Regions from separate parts of the Ensifer sp. SSB1 genome, predicted to be linked through region 1. Evidence: riboswitches for the same ligand, from Rfam matches in the RefSeq annotation. Region 1 holds a riboswitch; the other holds the start of a gene.
What was found. A riboswitch is a leader RNA that binds a small molecule or an ion and turns the genes downstream of it on or off. The one in region 1 is predicted to bind S-adenosylmethionine.

Region 1 (7,898 bases):
GCTCGAACGGGTGGAGCCGCGCGCACCGCTGTCGGAACAGGACAAGCAGGCGAAGTCGGCGGCCGAGCCGACCATCCTCTACCGCCCGGTGGCGGTCGCCGCCGGCGTGATCCAGTTCGACAAGCTGACGCTGCAGATCGGCGGCATCGAGCCCGAGCAGGCGGACAGGACCTGCGAAACCGGCGGCAAGAGCTGGCCCTGCGGCATCGTCGCGCGGACGGCCTTCCGGAACTTCCTGCGCGCCCGTGCGGTCAGCTGCGACATGCCGGAAGGGAGCGCAGGTTCTTCGGCCACTGCCTCTTGCTCGCTCGGCGGGCAGGATCTCGCTGCCTGGCTCGTCGACAATGGCTGGGCGACGCCGTTGCCCGGCTCGCCCCTCGAGACGCGGGCCGACGCCGCGCGCCAGGCAAAGCTCGGTTTCTACGGTGAGGATCCGCGCGATCTCAGCCACACGCCGATGACGCTTGACGATCCAACGTTCGGCACCGGCATGGACGACCCGCAGCCGGACTTGTAAACAGCCACGACAATTCCCAGCTCTCAACCGTCTGGATCATCTCACTCTTTCGGTGAAACATGGAGATGATCCAGCTCCTTGAAACGACGCATTTCCGGAAAGCCCCATGCCGCCAAGCCTGAGCCACCACGAAGCCCTCGTCTATGTCATGGTGATGATGTCGGCAGTCGACCGCGAAATGAGCGACGACGAATTCGCCCGCATCGGCCGGCTGGTGCAGTTCCTGCCCGTCTTCGAGGGGTTCGATGAGGACCAGCTCGTGCTCATCGGCCACGAATGCTCGGCCCAGCTCGCGGCTCCCGAAGGGCTGGACATCGCCTTGGAAATCGTGCGCGAGGCGCTTCCGGAAAAATACCACGAGACGGCCTATGCGCTCGCGGTCGAAATCGCCGCGGCGGACCAACGTATCCGCAACGAGGAGATCCGCCTGCTGCAGTTGCTGCGCGATCGCCTGGGTCTCGACAAGCTCACCTGCGCGGCTATCGAGCGCGGGGCGCTTGCCCGCTTCCGTCGATAGCCTATCCCACCCTGGCCTAACCCAGGGTGCATTGCCCTCAGTAGATGCCGTTCGGGAAATAGCGCAGGTAGATTTCCTCGAGCCGACCGCTGCGCGACAGCGCCAGCAGAGCGTGGTCGATGGCCTGGGTCAGGGCCGGTTCGGATTTGCGGTTCATGATCGTCAGGCCTTCGCCGAGAAAGCGCTGCGAGAAATAGGCGCCGTCGACAAGCGAGCAGCACCCGCCGGCGGTCGTGCCTGAGACCCAGAAGGAAAGCTGCAATCCGTCGGAAAAGACCGCCGGCACTTCACCCTTCTGCAGCGCCGTCAGCATGGCGTCGCGATCCGGGAAAACCTTGGCCTCGATCTTCGGGAAGAACGCCTTGAACATGGCCTCATGCGTCGTCCCCGCCACGACCCCGACCGCTTTCTTCCTGAGATCCTTCGGACCCGCCACGGCACCGGCTGCCTTGGCGTTGATGGCGAACCGGGCGGGCAGCCGCATGAAGGCGCGCGAGAAGCCGAAGCGCTGGCGCAGCTCAGGGCCGACGGCGATGCCGGCGGCGACCGCTTCGCCCTGCCCCTGTTCCAGCGCCGGCAGGAGTTCCGCATAGGTCACGGCCTGGATCTGGCATTTGGCTTCGATGTCGAGCTCGCGGCAGATCTCGCGCACCAGATCGACGTGAAAGCCGGAGAGCTTGCCGGACTGGTCGATGAAATTGAACGGTGGAAAGTCCACCGTCGTCAGGAAACGCAGACGCGCCAGACCCGTGAGATCGGGCTTGGCGATGCGTTCGCGCGCATCGAACAGGATCGGCAGATCCTTCGGCTGCGCCGCCAACGGCGTTGCGATCAAGGACGCGCAGAGAGCGAACAGGGAAAGAAATCTCATGGGCAGCGGGCCGGCATGTCTCATGTGGCAGGGGCGGCCCTTAGAACCGCGGGATGATTCATCGAGCGGTAAAGTAACCGTCCGCAAGGCAACTGGCCATAGGCCTCGCGCGAACGCGGCAAGAGAGGCTTCAGGAAGAATTGGAGCGGGTGATCGGGATCGAACCGACGACATCAAGCTTGGGAAGCTGGCGTTCTACCACTGAACTACACCCGCGATGCCTGCGAAATTTCCCGAACCGAGACGATCTGTCAAGGACCCTTGCGCGGTATCGCACGAGGGTCCCACGCAAAATCTCCTACTCGGCGCGGAAATGCTTCGAAAGCTTGAGGCCTTGCGCCTGGTAGTTTGAGCCGACGCCGAGACCATAGAGGCCCTCGGGCCGTTCCAGCATGTGTTCATAGACGAGGCGGCCGACGATCTGCCCGTGCTCGAGGATGAACGGCACCTCATGGCTGCGCACCTCCAACACCGCGCGGCTGCCGGTGCCGCCGGCCGAGGCATGGCCGAAGCCCGGATCGAAGAAGCCCGCATAGTGCACGCGGAACTCACCCACCAACGGATCGAACGGCGTCATCTCGGCGGCATAGAGCGGCGGGACATGCACTGCCTCGCGCGAGACAAGAATGTAGAACTCGTCCGGATCGAGGATCAGTTCGTCGCGTCCACGGCTATAGAGCGGCTCCCAGAAGTCGAAGATCGCGTGCTGCGCCTTCTTGTCGACGTCGATGACCGCGGTATGGTGCTTGCCGCGGTAGCCGATCAGGCCGTCCGGGCCAGTGCCCTTGAGGTCGATCGACAGCGCAATGCCGCCACCGCTGACATTCGGGCGCTCACTCGCCACGAGAACGTCGCTCTCGTGCAGCGCCACCAGCGCTTGCTCCGACAGCAGCGATTGGCCCACGCGGAAGCGGATCTGAGACAGGCGCGAGCCACGGCGAACGACGATCGGGAAGGTGCGCGGGCTGATTTCGAGATAGAGCGGGCCGCTGTAGCCGGCTGGGATCTTGTCGAATTCCTGGGCGCGATCGGTGATGACGCGGGTGAAGATGTCGAGACGGCCGGTCGAGCTCTTCGGATTGGCCGAAGCCGACATGTCCGAAGGCAGCGCCAGGCTTTCCATCAACGGCACGATGTAGACGCAACCGGTCTCCAGCACTGCGCCATCGGTGAGATCAACCACGTGCAGCTTCAGGCGGTCGAGCTTGTCCGCGACCAAGTGTGACGGGCCCGGCATGAAGCTCGCGCGGACGCGGAAGGCCTTGGCGCCAAGACGCAGGTCGAGGCTCGCCGGCTGGATCTGATCGGCGTCCAACGGCCTCTCGCTCTTCAGGCGCCCCGTTTCGAACAGCGCGGCAATCGCGCGGTCGGCCAAAATCCCAGTGTCGCGGCCCATTGCAGTCCTCTTTTCAGTTGCGAGACAAAACCAAACTCCGGGAATTGACGCAAGCGCACCCTAGCAGTATTGAAGCTTTATCCCGTGGTGATTTGGCCGGTCGGCTTGCAGCCACGTTAAACAAGTAGCTAAAAAGGCCGGGTGTCAAAACCGGCCCGTTTACGCGGCCGGTTTTTTTGTTTTTGAAGGTGATCGTCCCATGAGCAAGAACTGGCGCCCGGCAACCCAACTCGTCCACGGCGGAACCACCCGCTCCCAGCATGGCGAAACGTCCGAGGCAATCTTCCTCACCCAGGGCTTTGTCTACGAGACGTCGGAAGCTGCGGAAGCCCGTTTCAAGGGCGAGACCGAAGGCTTTATCTACGCCCGCTACGGCAGCCCCACCAACGACATGTTCGAAAAGCGCATGTGCATGCTGGAAGGCGCTGAAGACGCGCGCGCCACGGCATCGGGCATGGCCGCCGTCACCGCCGCCATCCTCTGCCAGCTGAGGGCCGGCGATCACATCGTCGCTGCCCGCGCCCTCTTCGGTTCCTGCCGCTGGGTGGTCGAGACGCTGGCACCGAAATACGGCATCGAATGCACGCTGGTCGACGGTCGTGATCTCAAGAACTGGGAAAAGGCGATCCAGAAGAACACCAAGGTCTTCTTCCTAGAAAGCCCGACGAACCCGACCCTCGAAGTCATCGACATCGCCGGCGTCGCGAAGCTCGCCAACCAGATCGGCGCCAAGGTCGTCGTCGACAACGTCTTTGCAACGCCGCTGTTCCAGAAGCCGCTGGAACTCGGCGCCCATATCGTCGTCTATTCCGCGACCAAGCACATCGACGGCCAGGGCCGGTGCCTGGGCGGCGTCGTGCTTTCCGACAAGGAATGGATCAACGAGAACCTGCACGACTACTTCCGTCACACCGGCCCGGCTATGTCGCCGTTCAATGCCTGGACCCTGCTGAAGGGCATCGAGACCCTACCGCTGCGCGTGCGCCAGCAGACGGAAACGGCCCGCCGGATCGCGGACTTCCTGGCGGAACAGCCGCAGGTCGCCAAGGTCATCTATCCCGGCCGCAAGGATCACCCGCAGACCGACATCATCGCCAAGCAGATGACCGGCGGCTCCACGCTCGTCGCGTTTGAACTGAAGGGCGGCAAGGATGCAGCCTTCGCGCTGCAGAACGCGCTCGAGATCGTGCGCATCTCCAACAATCTCGGCGACAGCAAGAGCCTGATCACTCATCCGGCGACGACGACGCACAAGAACCTGACGGACGAGGCCCGCGAAGAACTCGGCATTTCGGCCGGCACGGTGCGCTTCTCGGCCGGCATCGAGGACAGCGAGGACGTGGTGGAGGATTTCGCCCGCGCGCTCAGGGCTGTCAAAGCCTGAGGCAACGAAAGATACGGCCGCCGCGACAGGACGGCGGCCGTCGATCCCCCGCGGCGCTCATGCTGCTGCAGCGCTGCCATCCCAGGTGGCGTCACCTGCGGGATCGAGAGGGCCCAAACAGCCGATCGGGATTCTCGCAAGCCATTGCCCAGGAATGGGTATGCACAATCTTGCCGTTATTCTTGACGAAACCATCTTGCTGTAGAATACCCTGAAAGACCTGAAGCAAGGTGTTGCCCATGTATCGCGCTTTGACCCGCGACATAGAAGTTACGGTGGAGCCGTACTATCTCGAAGAGCAGTCGGATCCCGATGACGGCCGCTATGTCTGGGGCTATCGCATCGTCATCTCGAACCATTCGGACGCAGCCGTCCGGTTGATGACCCGCTACTGGCATATCACCGATGAGAATGGACAGGTCGACGAGGTCAGCGGCCCCGGCGTGATCGGCGAACAGCCGCTGCTCAATCCCGGCGACACCTATGAATATTCGTCGGGCTGCCCGCTGGATACGCCGTCGGGCGTGATGTTCGGCCACTACAGCATGGAAGCGGAAGGCGGAGAGACCTTCAACGTGGCCATTCCCGCCTTCTCGCTCGATTCACCCGGGCTCGTGCGCACCCTGAACTAATTCCAGGATTAAGTGTGAGGCGCTTGTCCGTCCGGAATTGCGCCCCTCAAATAGCGACCCCGGCCAAATGACCGGAGGCGCCCGCTACTGCGGACGCACTTCGCTTGCTTCGAAACGGTAGGTGGTGGAGCAGAACTCGCAAGTCACCTTCACAACACCATCCTCGAGGGTGCTTTCGAGATCGTCCGCTTCCAGATTGGCGAGCACGGAACGAAGCTTCTCGCGCGAGCAGCTGCAACGGTCAAAGACCGCCTGCGGCTCATAGACGCGAACGCCGCGTTCGTGGAACAGCCGGTAGAGCAGCCGTTCGGTTCCGACCATCGGGTCCGTCAGCTCGTCGGCATCGATCGTTTCGACCATCACCTTGGCTTCCGCCCAGAGATCGTCATCCTCGAAGACGTTTTCGCCATCATCGCCGTCGCCGCCGGACAGGTCGGGCTGGCGCATGCGCTCAGGCGCTTCCGGCAGGAACTGGGCGACCATGCCGCCGGCACGCCAACGGTGGCGCGGCTTGCCGTTTTCGTCACGGTCGAGCAGTTCAGCAACACCGAGCCGGACCTTCGTCGGAATCTGCTCCGACTGGCGGAAATAAACGCCGGCGATTTCTTCCAGCGTGGCGCCGTCCAGCGCGACGATGCCCTGGTAGCGCTGAGTGTGAGCGCCCTGGTCTATGGTAAAGGCGAGCACGCCCTTTCCGAGCAGCTCATGCGAGCGGGTGCGACCATCCTTCTCGGCAACGGCCAGCGCGTCGGCATCATAGCGGGCATAGGCACGCACACGGTCGGGCGTCGAGAAATCCGCAACCACCAGATCGACTGGACCGTCGCCTTTTGTCTGGACGATCAGCTTGCCTTCAAACTTCAGCGACGTGCCGAGCAGAACCGTGAGAACGACGGTCTCGGCAACAAGCCGCGCGACCGGCAGCGGATAATTGTGGCGCTCCAAAATAGCGTCGAGCATCGGGCCGAGCTGTACGGCACGGCCACGCACATCGAGGCCTTCCACCTGGAAAGGCACGACGTGATCGTCACCGGCGAAGTCGAACTCACCAAGCCCTGGCGTCATGTCAGTCATGTCTTGCTCCTTGCATCAGCCAACTGCGTTGCGCCAGGGACATTCCTATCCCTCGGCGCAACGTGCCCGCTGTCTCAATTGATCCCGCGATGAACGGATTGTCCACCGGGCATGTGCCGTTCGCCATTGCGCCGCACACCACCCATGGCAGTCAGCGCTTCACTGTTGCCAGGAGCGCCCCGCTTGCCGCCTAGATCGTGTCGAGCAGCCGCAATGTCAATAGCCGCCCACGCGCCTAGCAAAGCGCTGCCCCATCGGCCGGCCGCGCAGCGCTCATCCCTGCGAGCCGCTTAGACGAGGCCCATGCACCAGGCGATGATCGACTTCTGCGCATGCAGACGGTTTTCGGCCTCATCGAAGACCACAGACTGCGGGCCATCGATCACCTCGTCGGTTACCTCTTCGCCGCGGTGCGCCGGAAGGCAGTGCATGAACAGCGCATCGGAGGCCGCACGCTTCATCAGCTCCTCGTTGACCTGATAGGGCTGGAAGACGTTGTGACCGCGGGCGCGGTGTTCCTGGTTCATCGACACCCAGGTGTCGGTAACGACGCAGTTGGCATTGGCGACAGCCTGCTCGGCATCATGACACAGCAGGATCTCGCCGCCGTTGTTACGAGCCCAGTTCAGGATCTTGTCCTGCGGCTCGGAACCGAGCGGCACAGCCATGTTCATGCGATAGCCGAAACGGGCGGAGCCTTCGATCAGCGAGTGCAGCACATTGTTGCCGTCACCGGTCCAGGCGATCGTCTTGCCCTTCACCGATCCGCGATGCTCTTCGAAGGTCATGATATCGGCCATGATCTGGCAAGGATGCGTATCGTCGGTCAGGCCGTTGATAACAGGCACTGTCGCATGCTCGGCGAGCTCCAGAAGACGACGATGGTCGGTGGTGCGGATCATGATCGCGTCGACATAGCGCGACAGGACCTTGGCGGTGTCGCCGATCGTCTCGGCGCGGCCGAGCTGCATTTCGGTGCCCGAAAGAAACAGGGTCTCGCCGCCCAGCTGGCGCATGCCAACGTCAAAGGAGACGCGTGTACGGGTCGACGGCTTTTCGAAGATCATCGCCAGCATCTTGCCGGCGAGCGGCTTCTCGGCGGTTCCTGCCTTGGTCGCCGCCTTTCGGACGCGGGCATCGTCAATGATCGTCCGGAGATCGGCGGCCGTCATGGCCGAAAGATCGAGAAAATGTCTGGTGCCTGCCATCGTACTCGGTTCCTGTCTGAAAAATCGATCCCTGGTGCGCCACGCATTCCGCGTGAACGCACGAAGATCATTCTAACACCCTGTGTCGGCGTCGGTCCTATCCGTTAAGCGGCAGCGTTGCCGCCGGCCTTGCGCACTGCCTCGGCAGCGCGCTCGATGCGTGCGAGACCCTCGCGCGCTTCCTCCGCCGTCACCGTCAGCGGCGGCAGCAGGCGCAATACGTTGTCGCCGGCCGGTACGGCCAGGAGCTTCTCGGCGCGGATTTCCTTCAGGAGATCGGCCGAGGGACCCTTCACCTT
Region 2 (7,898 bases), on a different contig from region 1:
CGATGACCAAGCGTCAGTCGCGTCCCCTCGCCCCGCTTGCGGGGAGAGGGCTAGGGTGAGGGGCTAAACTTGTTCTTCCGACTACTGTTCCGACAGCTTGGTATCCGGGGTGTAATCCTTGCCCTCGACCTCTTTGACAACTGCCTGGCCGCACTGCATGTGCTGCGTATCCGCATTGAAGGCATAGGTGGGTGAGCCGTGCAGGCTCCAGCCCTGGTTCAGCGCCGCCGTTATCTTGTGGCAGAAGGAGGCGTCGTCGGGACCGGTCAGGAAGCGGTAGAGTTTCAAGATCTTGTCTTTCGTTGTTCGATGAGGTCCGCCTTGGCGGCGAGTGTCGCGGCCTGGTCGAGGTGCAGCCGCTCGACCATCCGCCCGTTGAGATTGATGACACCCTTGCCAGCGTTTTCCGGAAGCGCAAAGGCGGCGATGATCGCGCGCGCCTCGTCGACGGCAACCTGCTCCACGCCGAAGCGCTCGTTCGCCGGGCCGATCTGGGTGGGATGGATCAGCATTTTGCCGTCATAGCCCATGTCGCGGCCCTGCCGGCATTCCTCGTCGAAGCCCGCCGCATCACGGAAATCGTTGAACACGGCGTCGATGACATCGAGGCCGCCGCCGCGTGCGGCCAACAGGATCTGCATCAGCCAGGAAATCAGATAGGGGCGACCAGGGCGATCCGGCACGCCGGTCTCCTTGCGCAGGTCGTTGAGGCCGACGACGAAACAATCGAGCCTGCCGCTGAAGGTGCGGCCGGCCTCGGCGATTGCCGGCGCGTTGATCACCCCACGCGGCGTTTCGATCATCGCCCAGAGACGCAACGTTTCCGGCGCGTCGTTCTCGTCGAGCCAGTCGGCCGCCGCCTGAATATCCGCCGGGCTTTCGACCTTCGGCAGGAGAATGGCATCGGGATTGGCCGCTAGCGCTGCGGCGAGATCGTGCTGACCGAAATCGGAGCCAATCGCATTGATGCGGATGACGATTTCGCAGTCCGGCCGGCTCGCCGTCAGATACTGCACCAGCGCCTCGCGCGCTTCCACCTTGCGCTCGGGCGCAACCGCATCCTCAAGATCGAAGATCGCGGCATCAGTTGCGAGTTCAGCGACCTTGGCGAGCGCGCGGGCATTGTCGGCCGGCACCGAAAGCACCGAGCGGCGCAGACGCACGGGGTGATGTTCGATCGATTTGTTCATGTTTCAGTTGTGCCCGCCTTTGCCGCGTTCCGCAAGACGAGGCGAACCGCCGCACCCCTTTCGCAAAGCGCGCCTCTTGCAAGTCCGAAGGCGAGCCCCCACATCGCCCTCAGAAAGGTGACGATTATGCAAAGCATTCGCTCTGTTCTCTTTACGGCCGCAGCCCTGACCATCACGTTCGCGGCCTTTGTGCTCACCGCCTCGCTGGCGCTGGCACTTGCCGGCATCGCCGCCGTCGTCGTGGTCGGCAGCGCCATTGCCACACGGCTGAATTTCAGGCCAGCCCGCGCCACGGCGCGTCCGGCTGCCGCAGGCCCCGCCCATGGCCACGGCCAGCGCGAGATGCGCATCTGGAATGACGGTCGCGGTACGATCATCGACCTCTGATCCCCAGGTCATCGGGATCGATCCCCGGGCGTCGGAATCGATCCCCAGCGGTCATCCGCAATCGGGCCGATCAATGATCGGCTCGAACCCTGTTGGCGCCCTTCAAAAACCGTCATTCAGCGGGCTGCAAATTTTTTTCGATCCCATGTCGGATCGGACATTCCATCTTCGTCCTTGAGACAGGCCAGCACGGTCCTGGCTCTTCGAAACAGGATGGAGAACGACATGGATACCCAGACGCAGCAAACTGAAACGAAGCAGCCGGCACCGGTCCTGAACGGCCTTCTGCCCTATCTTCAGGTCGATGGCGCCGCCAAGGCGTCGGAATTCTACCAGCGCGCCTTCGGTGGTGAAGAAGTGGGCCGGCACCCGCTCGACGAGCAGGGCCGGACGATGCACATCCATCTCTACATCAATGGCAGTTCGCTAATGCTGGCGGATGCCTATCCGGAATACGGCCACCCTCTGGAAAAACCCCAGGCCTTCACCCTGACGCTGACCGTCGACGACATCGATGCCTGGTGGGACCGCGCTGTTGCCGCCGGCGCAGAGGTCGTGATGCCGATCGAGGTGATGTTCTGGGGCGATCGCTACGGCCAGCTCCGCGATCCCTTCGGCGTCCTCTGGGCCATGAACAGCCCGGTGAAGGCAGGCTAAGTCCCTGCAGACAATCGAAATCCGGACGAAGCTCTCGCCGGGCGGGCATTTTCACCCACCCGGCGACGCCTATTTGAACAGATTTTCCTTCATTTCGGCGCAAAACTCATCTAAACGCTAGCGCAACATTCTTCTGAAATCGAAGGCCTGAAGTTATGGAAAAATTCGTCAAGCTCACCGGTGTCGCCGCCCCCCTCCCCGTCGTCAACATCGACACGGACATGATCATTCCGAAGGATTACCTGAAGACGATCAAGCGCACCGGCCTTGGCAAGGGCCTCTTCGCCGAAGCCCGCTACAACGAAGACGGCTCGGTCAACCCGGATTTCGTGCTCAACAAGCCGGCCTACCAGAACGCCAGCATTCTCGTTGCCGGCGATAACTTCGGCTGCGGCTCCTCGCGCGAGCATGCTCCGTGGGCGCTGCTCGACTTCGGCATCCGCTGCGTGATCTCCACGTCCTTTGCCGACATCTTCTACAACAACTGTTTCAAGAACGGCATTCTGCCGATCGTCGTCAGCCAGGCTGACCTCGACAAGCTGATGGACGACGCTTCGCGCGGCTCCAACGCCATCCTCTCGATCGACCTGGAATCCCAGGAAATCACCGGTCCGGACGGCGGCTCGGTCAAGTTCGAGGTTGATGCGTTCAAGCGCCACTGCCTGCTGAACGGTCTCGACGACATCGGCCTGACGCTGGAAAAGGCAACCGCCATCGACAGCTTCGAAAAGACGGTCGGCGCCGCGCGCCCCTGGGCTTAAAACGAAGATATGGCGCGCAAGCTCATCTCCTCGGGTTCGCCCTTCGAAAAGACGGCAGGCTATTCGCGTGCCGTCGCCATGGGCGACTGGTGCTTCGTCTCCGGCACGACCGGCTATGACTACGCCACCATGACCATGCCCGAGACGGTGGAAGAGCAGGCGCGTAATTGCCTGAAGACGATCGAGGGCGCGCTGAAGGAAGCGGGATTCTCGACGAAGGACGTGGTGCGCAACCACTATTACGTCACCGATGCCAGCTTCGCCGACCGGGTGTTCCCGATCTTCGGCGAAGTCTTCGGTGAGATCCGCCCGGCCGCAACCATGGTCGTCTGCGACCTGATCCGCCCGGAAATGCTGATCGAGATCGAGGTCACCGCGCTTCGCGGCTGACCCCTTGATCGCGCCCACCCTCAAAACGATTCCGATTTAAGCCATTATGCGATAGTCCATAGGGCATGACTTCGCCTGACTTACGATGAACCGGAAGACGCCCATGCAATTTCAAGGCACCGCCGACTATATCGCCGACAAGGATCTGATGATCGCCGTCAACGCCGCGATCCGGCTGGAGCGGCCGCTGCTGGTCAAGGGCGAGCCCGGCACCGGCAAGACCGAACTTGCCCGACAGATCGCCGCAGCCCTTGGCCTCGAACTCATCGAATGGAGCGTCAAGTCGACCACCAAGGCGCAGCAGGGCCTTTACGAATACGACGCGGTGTCACGGCTGCGCGACAGCCAGCTCGGCGACGAGCGCGTCAACGAGGTCCGCAACTACATCCGCAAGGGCAAGCTCTGGCAGGCCTTCGAGGCCGATCACCGCGTGGTGCTTCTGATCGACGAGATCGACAAGGCCGACATCGAGTTTCCGAACGACCTCTTGCAGGAACTCGACCGTATGGAATTCCATGTCTACGAGACCGGCGAGATGATCGGCGCCCGCCACCGCCCGATCGTCATCATCACCTCCAACAACGAGAAGGAACTGCCGGACGCGTTTCTGCGCCGCTGCTTCTTCCACTATATCCGCTTCCCCGATGCAGACACGCTCGCCCGCATCGTCGAGGTCCACTATCCCGGCATCCGCAAGACGCTGCTTTCAGCAGCGCTTGCCGCCTTCTACGACATACGCCAGGTGCCGGGCCTGAAGAAGAAGCCGTCGACATCAGAAGCGCTCGACTGGATCCGCCTGCTCGTCGCCGACGAAGTCGATCCGGCAGATCTCCGAGCCGACGCCAAGACCATGCTGCCGAAGCTGCACGGCGCACTTCTGAAGAACGAGCAAGACGTACACCTCTTCGAGCGCCTCGCCTTCATGGCGCGGCGCGACGGATGACCCCGGACGCCCACAAGGTCCTGATCTACGCCACCTGGCGCGACCGATTGTTGGTCTTCGACGAGCCGGACTTTCCCGAGATCGCGCTGCAGGTGCCTGGCGGCACGATGGAGCCGGACGAGAGCCCAGAGGCCGCGGCAGTGAGAGAATTTATCGAGGAGACGGGGCTGACGCCGTCGGAAACGCTCGCCCATCTCGACACGCAGGACTACCACTACCCGAAGGACGGCAGGACGATCTGCCATCGGCGGCACTACTTTCACGTCGCGCTCGCCGGCGAGCAGCGCCAGACTTGGGTGCATCAGGAAATGACGCCTTATGGCGGCGGTGACCCGATCCGCTTTCGCTTCTTCTGGCTCGGCCTGGATGAGGCTGAGCGCCGGCTAGGTTATGGAATGCGGGATGCTCTAAGCCTGCTGCAGACTAGCCCCTCTCCTCGGGTTAAACCCGAGGACTAACCTTCTCCCCACAAGCGGAAAGAGGGGACGAGGACGACGAGTAAGCCCCCAAGCCGAGACGGGCCGGCAGCGAACCCGGCGATCAAGATAGGCCGAACGGCCGCTAAGCTTGACTGGCGGAACGATCGGGTTCGGCAAGGCCCCTTCTCCCCGCCCGCGGGGAGAAGGTCGCGGCAGCGGGATGAGGGCCGTCGCCCCCAACGCGAATCGTTTTTCTTGACCCCCGCATCCCACTCGCGCTATCAAATTCTCCGTGGTGATTTGGCCGGCCGGCTTGCAGCCACGTTAAACAAGTCGCTAAAGGGCCGAGGAAAGTTGGATTTCCGAGGACCGGTCGCGATCAATCGCCGCCGGTTTTTTTGTATTGATCGAGTGGAAGCCCATGCCCATCAAGATTCCCGATACGCTGCCCGCTTTCGAAACCCTCGTGCATGAGGGTGTGCGGGTGATGACCGAGACTGTGGCGATCCGACAGGACATCCGCCCGCTCCAGATCGGGCTCCTGAACCTCATGCCGAACAAGATCAAGACCGAGATCCAGATGGCACGCCTGATCGGCGCCTCGCCGCTGCAGGTGGAACTGTCGCTGGTGCGCATCGGCGCCCACCGGGCGAAGAACACCTCGGAAGATCACCTGCTTTCGTTCTACGAAACCTGGGACGAGGTGAAGGGGCGCAAGTTCGACGGCTTCATCATCACCGGCGCGCCGGTCGAGACGCTCGAATACGAAGACGTCACCTATTGGGACGAATTGAAGCGTATCCTCGACTGGACGGAGACCAACGTCCATTCGACCCTCAACGTTTGCTGGGGCGCGATGGCGGCGATCTACCATTTCCACGACGTGCCGAAATATCCGCTGAACGAGAAGGCCTTCGGCGTCTACCGCCACCAGAACCTCAACCGCTCCTCGGTCTATCTCAACGGCTTCTCCGACGATTTCGCCGTCCCCGTCTCGCGCTGGACCGAGGTCCGCCGCGCCGACATCGACAAGGTGCCGAGCCTCGAAATCCTGATGGAATCGAAGGAGATGGGCGTCTGCCTCGTACACGAGAAGAAGGGCAACCGGCTCTACATGTTCAACCACGTGGAGTATGATTCGACCTCGCTGTCGGACGAATACTTCCGCGACGTGGATGCGGGCGTGCCGATCAAGATGCCGCACGACTATTTCCCGCATAATGACTCGACCCTGCCGCCGCAGAACCGCTGGCGCAGCCATGCGCATCTGTTCTTCGGCAACTGGATCAACGAGATGTACCAGACGACGCCCTATGATCTCGCGGAGATCGGCACCGGAAAACGCTGAGGTCAGATGTTCATCCCCTTCTTCCTCGAACTGAAGGCAGCGAAGGTCCCGGTCACGCTCCGGGAATTCCTGTCGCTGATCGAGGGGATGGAGGCGGGCATCGCCACCTTCGACGTCGAGGCCTTCTACTATCTGGCGCGTACGGCACTGGTGAAGGACGAGCGCCATATCGACCGCTTCGACCGGGTGTTCCAACATTGCTTTTCCGGCCTTGAAGCCGTCAACCCGATGGAGGCGGGCGAAGAGGCTGTCATCCCCGAGGACTGGCTGCGCAAGCTCGCAGAGAAGCATCTGAGCGAGGAAGAAAAACGCCTGATCGAGGCGCTTGGCGGCTTCGACAAGCTGATGGAGACCTTGCGCCAGCGGCTGCAGGAGCAAAAGGGCCGCCACCAGGGCGGCTCGAAATGGATTGGCACCGCCGGCACCTCGCCCTTCGGCGCCTATGGCTACAATCCTGAGGGCGTCAGAATCGGCCAGGACCAGTCGCGCCACCGCCGCGCCGTCAAGGTCTGGGACCGGCGCGAGTTCAAGGACTACGACGACACGGTCGAGCTTGGCACCCGCAACATCAAGGTCGCACTGAAGCGCCTCAGGCGCTGGGTGCGCCAGGGTGCCGCCGACGAGCTCGACCTCAACGGCACGATCCGTTCCACCGCCGAACACGGCTATCTCGACGTCGTGACTCGCCCCGAACGCCGCAATGCCGTGAAGCTCCTGATGTTCTTCGATATCGGCGGCTCGATGGACGATCACATCCGCATTGTCGAGGAACTGTTCTCGGCGGCCCGCGGCGAGTTCCGGCACATGGAGCACTTCTACTTCCACAACTGCGTCTACGAGGGCCTGTGGAAGGACAACCGCCGCCGCCGTATCGACATCACCCGCACCACCGAAGTGCTGCGCACCTATGGCGGCGACTACCGCGCCATCTTCGTCGGCGACGCCTCGATGAGCCCCTATGAGATCAGCCATCCCGGCGGCTCGGTCGAGCACTGGAACGACGAGGCCGGCGCGCTCTGGCTATCGCGTCTGACGGCACATTTCCCGCGCTCGATCTGGATCAATCCCGTGTCCGAACAGCACTGGGGCTACACCCAGTCGATCGGCATGGTGAAGAGCCTGTTCGAAGGACGAATGTTTCCCTTGACTCTCGCCGGCCTGCAGGACGCCACCAAGCAGCTATCGCGCTGAATTCACCCTGAAAAATCCAAGGCGTCGCGCGTACCTCACGATCCGCCAGCGCGCCGTGGCATTCTGGATGGCCGCAGGTTTTTGCCCTTAAGTCGGTGACGATTTAAGGCCTCATATAGTAAGATTTTTGGTTGCCGCGCCCTTTGAAATGACGCAGGTTGCTGCGATCGCGAAGAGGGGAGTAAGCGGTGAACATGCATCAGAACACGGAAATCTTCGGCCACCTGCCATCCGGCGAGCCGGTCCATCGTGTGGTGCTCTCCGGTGGCGGGCTCACCGCCCATGTGCTCACCTGGGGCTCGGTGATCCAGGATCTCCGCCTGGAAGGCCACGAGCCCCCGCTGGTGCTCGGTTTCACCGATCTCGAAAGCTACCTCGCCCACTCGCCCTATCTCGGCGCCACGCCCGGGCGCTGCGCAAACCGCATCGGAAACGGACGTTTCACGCTCGATGGCGAGACCTACCAGCTCGAACTGAACGAGAAGGGCGTCACGCACCTGCACGGCGGCAGCGACAACATTGGTAAGCGCAACTGGACGATCACCCGCCAGACGCCCGACAGCGTCACGCTCGCCATTACCGACACGGACGGCCGCGCCGGCTATCCCGGCA

Region 2: it holds a riboswitch for S-adenosylmethionine, as region 1 does, so the genes downstream of both, metA (homoserine O-succinyltransferase) here and I8N66_RS02040 (O-succinylhomoserine sulfhydrylase) in region 1, are expected to answer to the same signal.

Annotation. Positions count from the first base shown of each region.
Region 1 covers NZ_JAEPRP010000005.1:25,399-33,296, reverse strand. The annotation lists gene I8N66_RS02065 (thermonuclease family protein) at 1-517, shown strand, start outside; gene I8N66_RS02060 (tellurite resistance TerB family protein) at 624-1,034, shown strand; gene I8N66_RS02055 (transporter substrate-binding domain-containing protein) at 1,072-1,905, opposite strand; tRNA gene I8N66_RS02050 (tRNA-Gly) at 2,047-2,121, opposite strand; gene I8N66_RS02045 (2'-deoxycytidine 5'-triphosphate deaminase) at 2,204-3,301, opposite strand; SAM riboswitch at 3,376-3,454, shown strand; gene I8N66_RS02040 (O-succinylhomoserine sulfhydrylase) at 3,501-4,685, shown strand; gene apaG (Co2+/Mg2+ efflux protein ApaG) at 4,925-5,317, shown strand; gene I8N66_RS02030 (Hsp33 family molecular chaperone) at 5,402-6,391, opposite strand; gene argF (ornithine carbamoyltransferase) at 6,682-7,599, opposite strand; gene I8N66_RS02020 (aspartate aminotransferase family protein) at 7,704-7,898, opposite strand, start outside.
Region 2 covers NZ_JAEPRP010000134.1:381-8,278, reverse strand. The annotation lists gene I8N66_RS26790 (DUF1737 domain-containing protein) at 82-288, opposite strand; gene I8N66_RS26785 (CoA ester lyase) at 285-1,190, opposite strand; gene I8N66_RS26780 (hypothetical protein) at 1,317-1,577, shown strand; gene I8N66_RS26775 (glyoxalase/bleomycin resistance/extradiol dioxygenase family protein) at 1,803-2,234, shown strand; gene leuD (3-isopropylmalate dehydratase small subunit) at 2,390-2,995, shown strand; gene I8N66_RS26765 (RidA family protein) at 3,005-3,385, shown strand; gene I8N66_RS26760 (MoxR family ATPase) at 3,489-4,328, shown strand; gene I8N66_RS26755 (NUDIX domain-containing protein) at 4,325-4,786, shown strand; SAM riboswitch at 5,030-5,107, shown strand; gene metA (homoserine O-succinyltransferase) at 5,169-6,095, shown strand; gene I8N66_RS26745 (VWA domain-containing protein) at 6,102-7,286, shown strand; partial or broken gene I8N66_RS26740 (aldose epimerase family protein) at 7,481-7,898, shown strand, end outside.